2 regions of the Vibrio sp. 704 genome follow, and region 2 is predicted to be linked to the other one. Evidence: predicted binding sites of a transcription regulator. Region 2 holds the regulator's gene; the other holds the start of a gene.
The links. The regulator PurR, encoded in region 2, represses purine synthesis genes. The targets are predictions, from matches to a motif close to TNANGNAAACGTTTNCNTNA.

Region 1: a site for PurR is predicted at 1,307-1,326, ahead of R7R24_RS11705 (uracil-xanthine permease family protein). Genes of this name have one in related genera too.

What each region holds. Positions count from the first base shown of each region.
Region 1 is NZ_JAWOUH010000006.1:213,483-216,714, reverse strand. Features, by position in the region: gene R7R24_RS11705 (uracil-xanthine permease family protein) at 1-1,138, opposite strand, end outside; gene recG (ATP-dependent DNA helicase RecG) at 1,367-3,232, opposite strand, start outside.
Region 2 is NZ_JAWOUH010000003.1:95,186-98,417, forward strand. Features, by position in the region: gene R7R24_RS06465 (TfoX/Sxy family DNA transformation protein) at 1-420, opposite strand, end outside; cyclic di-GMP riboswitch class I at 537-626, opposite strand; gene purR (HTH-type transcriptional repressor PurR) at 914-1,918, opposite strand; gene torD (molecular chaperone TorD) at 2,387-3,034, opposite strand.

The DNA of each region.
Region 1 (3,232 bases), on a different contig from region 2:
CAGCAATCGTACCAAACATGACAATTGTTGCGCCGCCAAGTACTGGCTCAGGAATCAGCTGAACAAAGCTAGCGACGCCAGGAAACAAGCCAAGAATCACTAACATGCCAGAAATAAAGTAACCCACGTAGCGGCTCGCGACTCCTGTTAGCATGATGATGCCGTTATTCTGGCTAAACGTTGAGTTCGGGAAGCTGTTGAAAACGGCTGCGATTGCAGAGTTTAAGCCGTCTGCTAACACACCGCCCTTAATGCGTTTCATGTACACTGGGCCTTTTACTGGCTCACCAGACACTTCAGATGTTGCGGTAATATCACCGATGGCTTCTAGTGCGGTAATAAAGAAAATCAGTACCAGCGGAATGAACAGAGACCAGTCAAACGATAAGCCATATTGCATTGGTACGGGCAGTGCTACGATCTCGGTTGCGCCTAGCTGAGAAGTATCTACCATCCCCATAAAATACGCCATGATGTAGCCCACTAGCATCGCAATCACGATTGAAGCCACACGGATGTATGGGTTTTTCGAGCGGTTTAAAATCACAATTAATCCAAGTACCGTCCCAGCCAGAGCAAGTTTGTCTAAGCTGCCGAAGGTTCCTTCATTTAATGCTGCGTAGCCACCGCCCATTGATACTAAGCCGACTTGAATCAGTGTGAGACCGATAAGAGTGACGACGATGCCTGAAACAAGCGGAGTGATGATTCGGCGGGCATGCTCCAACACGCGAGATAGAAAAATTTCTGCAAATGATGCGACTAAAATCGTACCAAAAATGGCAGCCATCATGGTACTGATGTCTGCTCCACCGGCTTTCAGCGATAGGCCTGCACCAATAATAGGACCTAAAAAGTTAAAGCTGGTGCCTTGAACAGAGAGCAAACCAGAGCCAATTGGGCCAACGGTGCGAATTTGAATAAACGAAGACACGCCTGACGCAAACAAAGACATGCTGATGATGGTATTCGTTTGGTCTGCTGGTACACCCAAAGACTGACAGATGATCAGTGACGGAGTGATAACCGCGACGAACATCGCCAATAAGTGCTGAAGTGCGGCAAAAATGGTTTGAGGCAAAGGTGGTCGATCGTTGAGTTGATAGACCAGTTCCGAAGATCGGTTTGAAGTTGTCATTGTTTGTCTCGCTAGTCGCAATATTTCCCTAGTTCTCGCTGAATGGGAGAGCAGGGTGGAGTTGACGTCGTTACCTGTGATTGCTGTTAATCAGAGTCAACTCAGGTTGGTGGAGTGTGATCTAACACACTTAAAAATTTTGTGCGCGATTATAGAGAGATTTTCTCAAAAAGCAAACGTTTGCTTTTGGCGTATTAAAAAACGAGCCATTTGGCTCGCTTTCAATCATTACGCTTTGGAGTAAATATCCCGCTCACCCAACCAGCGATCGATAATCGCTGTTGCGTTAGTCGGGTAATTGTCATGAATATGACGCGCAATACGCTGAACTTCGGGAATCAGGCGTTGATCTCGAACTAAGTCTGCGATTTTGAAATCAGCAAGACCTGTCTGCTTTGTACCCAATAGTTCTCCAGGGCCGCGAATTTCTAGGTCTTTCTGCGCAATGACGAAGCCATCGTTACTTTCACGTAGTACTCCGAGACGTTTTTGCGCGGTTTTTGACAGCGGAGAGTGGTACAGCAGCACACAATGGCTAGCAACGGAACCTCGGCCCACGCGACCTCTTAACTGGTGTAATTGTGCCAAACCAAGACGTTCAGGGTTTTCTATGATCATCAAGCTAGAGTTTGGCACATCCACACCAACTTCAATCACTGTCGTTGCGACCAGCAAATGCAGTTTATTGTCTTTGAAATCTTGCATCACCGCTTGTTTCTCTGCCGGTTTCATTCGTCCGTGTACTAGACCAATTTTTACGTCCGGTAGCTTACGTTGAAGCTCTTCTGCGGTATCTGCCGCGGCTTGCGCTTCTAATACTTCCGACTCATCAATCAGGGTACACACCCAATATGCCTGCTTGCCTTCGTTTAAGCAGGCATTTCGGACACGTTCGACGATATCATTGCGTTTGGTATCTGGAATCGCGACAGTCTGGATTGGTGTTCGACCTGGCGGTAACTCATCAATCACCGACGTTTCTAAGTCAGCATAAGCAGTCATGGCTAACGTTCGCGGAATCGGCGTTGCTGTCATGATGAGCTGATGTGGATAGGCGCCTTGTTTTGCGCCTTTTTCACGCAATTCTAATCGCTGATGGACACCGAAGCGGTGCTGTTCATCAATGATGACCAAAGCAAGGTGATGAAATTCAACGTGCTCTTGGAATAGCGCGTGAGTACCCACTACCATTTGCGCTTCACCACTGGCAATACGAGCCAGCTCGGCTTCCTTTGCCTTACCTTTGAGTTTGCCCGCTAACCAACCGACTTGAATGCCCATTGTTTCAAACCAGTTTGCGAAGTTGATAGCGTGTTGCTCGGCCAATAGTTCGGTTGGCGCCATGAGTGCCACCTGATGGCCATGCTCAATGGCTCTAACAGCGGCCAAAGCGGCAACCAATGTTTTCCCCGAACCAACATCGCCTTGCACTAATCGCATCATTGGATGCGGTTTTTCTAGATCGGCTTCAATCTCTTGTACTACTCGGGTTTGAGCGTTTGTAGGAGAGAAAGGCAGTTGGGCTAAAAGCTGCGTTTTTAGTTTATGACAAGGACCGAGAGGTAGCGCTGAATCCTTCTGACCTTTGCTACGCACCGCCAGCATCGATAAGTTTTGTGCGAGCAATTCTTCCATGATCAAGCGGATTTGGGCAGGATGTTTGCCTTCGTCAAACTCATCTAAATTAATGGTTGGTGGTGGGCGATGAATGGTGTGCAGCGCTTGCGACATCGTGATTTGATGGTCATACAACCCAGCTGGAAGTAATTCCTGCACTGCGGTTTTATCAAGCAGGGCTAAAGCTTGTTCGGTAAGGTTGCGCAATGTGATTTGACGTAAACCATCGGTGGTGGGATAAACAGGGGTTAAGCTCTGTTCTACATCGGGCTTTTGCTCGCTAACGTAAAACTTGTAGTCAGGATGAACAATTTCCAAACCCATGCCACCGCGCTTAATTTCACCGTAAGCATGTACTAACTTACCTTGCGTGAAATTGTTCTTCATGGCTGCGGTAAAGTTGAAAAAGCGCAGCGTGATAGTGCCATTACCGTCGCTGATTTTTACCGTTAGCATTTTGCGCTTACCGAAGATGGT
Region 2 (3,232 bases):
TACGGATTCGATGCCGGCTTTTTTTAGCATGCGCTCGGTAGCCAGTCGTAAGTTAGGCAAATCTTTCAAACGGTTAGGCTTTGTACTTGCTTGCTGTTCTTTCTCAAGCTTTGCCTTTTTCAATGATTGATTCGCTACTTCGATTAAGCGTTCGCTTGATTCCCATAAATCGCTGGAAATAGCGTAGTACTTTGTAACGACTGGAAAGCCACGTTTTTTATAAACGTAAGGCTTTAGCCCTTGTTTCTCGAAGTCAGATGAAGTTTTTTGGTCTGCTCTGATATGAAGCTGATTGTTTACCACTAGTGCAAACATTGTTTCATCAGCGAATAGTCCGAAGCCACCAAACATTGAGCGCGACTTGATATTACCAAGTGCCTCAAATAGCTTCATAGAGTCTTTGAGTATCGGTTTATCCATGTTTTGTTATCTCGGTGTAATTAATATTACGCCACCAAAAGTCAGGTCCGAGAGAGTAGCAAACATGCGTAAAAACAATGTCATTACAGAGTAAAGTCATTGCTTACACACTTGCCATCGGTAACCCCGCTACCTTCCATATCGTAATATGGTTCAGGCCGGAGGCTTTGCGTCCCACTCTTTCGAATGGTTTGCCCTGTGCGTGACACAATGAGCATACTTCTTATATTGAATTAACATCACGGTTTAGCGTTAAAAGTGTGATTTCGGTTCAATAAAAATGATAGGTTGAATGCTCTATTTTGCATATGGAAAGGTGCAAATTGGCCTTTGAAAAGGAGTTCTTAATATATATTACATTTATATAAAACAGGGAGTTAACGTTAGTCAATTGTTATTAGAGTGGTGTGAAGTATTAGAGAATGCTTAATTTTTCCAAAAAAATAAGCGCCCCTGTAGAGCGCTTATTTAACACGGTTAAATACAGTGAAATTTAGTTCATTTTTTTCACAGTATTTCGAATTACAAGCTCAGGTTGCATTTCGAAAATTCGTTTTTCGTGTTCTTTATCTTTGATACGCTCAAGTAGAATTTCGAATGCATTTTTACCAACACGACGTTTAGGTTGGTGGATAGTCGTTAGCGGTGGAGAGAAGTATTCTGCAAGCTCGATGTTGTCGTAGCCGATCACTGAAATATCTTCAGGAATTTTGATCCCGTTTTGTTGCAAGCGGCTCATTAGGCCGAGAGCCATTGTGTCGTTAAAACAGAATACCGCCGTCGGGCGCTTGTCCATTGCGGTAATTTTATCTGCAACTAATACGGCCGTATCACATTCAAAGTTACCTTCAAGGATCCAGTCTTCATTTACAGCTAGGTTCGCTTCGCTCATTGCGCGACGGAAACCTGCAATGCGCTCTTGGCAAGCAAGCTTTTCAAAATGACCGCTTAGACAAGCGATATCCGTATGACCATTGTCAATCAGATGTTTGGTTGCAATGTAGCCACCTTCTTCTGAGTTATCCATGATCTTGTCTGCTTGTGAGCTCTCTGGGCCCCAATCCATGACCACTTTAGGAATGTCCGCATGACGGTCAAGCATCTCTTTTAGTTCTTCGGTTAAGTCAGAACACATCACTAGGATGCCATCAACGCGCTTTTCAGCCAGCATACGAATGTAATCGCGTTGTTTTTCGTAAATCCCGCCTGTGTTACATAAAATCAGAGTATAGCCTTGGCGGTAACAGTAGCTCTCAACGCCATCAATCACTTCTGAGAAAAATAGGTTAGTTGATTGAGTTACTAACATGCCAATCGTACGAGTTGAGTTGCATTTTAGGCTGCGTGCAACGGCACTTGGCGCGTAATTCAGCTCGTCAACGGCTTTCATTACTTTTTCTTGCGTTGCTTCTGCAACGAAACGCGTTTTATTGATAACGTGCGAAACTGTCGTAGTGGAAACGCCGGCTAAGCGAGCAACGTCTTTTATCGTGGCCATAAATGGTGTCCTGTATCGAGCTACTGAAATATGTCGTATTGGATGTACCTGATGCTCTAATGGTTTCACACCTAGCAATATAAAATTGGCGCTAAGTGTCTCGGCAGCGGTTGATCCAAGTGCGACAAAAGGGTACGTAGCAGCATCGGTCGATGAATTTTATCTTTTTTCTATCTGATGAGAAATTGCCATCAACCTGTTAAGAAAACACAAAAACCGCTATATTTCAGCGGTTTACATATAAATCATATTTAATCGTTTGCGCTCACATTTTAGCCCTATGTGGACTGACTAGCAATGTTTTCAGCAAGAGATTTGTGTATTTGAAGTCACATTTTGACTGCTAAATAACCAAGCGTCTTTGCGCTAAGTTAAGGCAAACGAATATTATACCCAAGTTACTTACAATTGGTCACTTTCAGGCATACAGGAAGCCCGATAGGCAGGCTCCCTAAAAATAGGCGGCAATTATTCACCAAGAAGGTAGGCGCTGTCTAGTTTACAAAATGCAACTAATAGTTTCGCGACACTCGAGTAAAATCCAAATTCGTCGAATTTTTTACATTTGTCTGAAAACTGAGGTAACCAAGACATCAATTGTTGCTGGATAAAGTCGTTTTGTTTAACGAAGGCTTCTTCCATGTGTTTTTCTTGTTCAAGCTCGTTTGAGCGGATAATCATGTTCCCGAGAAAGTCGAGCTCAACGGCTAAGTGATCCGCAGGTTCCTTTAGGTTTTCGTCTACTTGAACGCCAAATTCAGCCATCAACTTTTCCATTTCCTCAGCTGGCTTGTCATTCAGTAAACCTGATTCACCAATGTACATGGATGCGTAAGGAAGAGCGCCGTATTTTTCTGTCTTCAAAAACAGTTCACAAAAGTCAGCTGCAAGCTCTAGTTGTGCATCTTCACGATCTTGTAACCGATTCAATGCATCAACTAGGCTATCAACAGCTGGTTTCAGCGACTCATTTTCACCTAAACCTGCGAGAAAACTGCGAATTTCAACACTGTGATAGGCTTCCAATTCTTTCTCTGTTAGTTCTTTTGCGAACAAGCTCGAAAACCACCAGTAAATTTCAGCGCGTTTTTCATTAAAAGCTTTCACTTCTTGCATTTTGGGCTCCTGAATGATGCTTCAAGTCATGCATCACAAAGTCAATTAGGGATATCCCCTAAGTGTAATCAATTAAAATGAATAGCAGTAACTATAATTGTTGTGTTTTATGGTCAAAAATGACCGTTTATTAATAGCAATGGGCAAGCTTGTTTTGAATCAATAAAAACGCTAAATCTTGCGTTTTAATGTATCTAT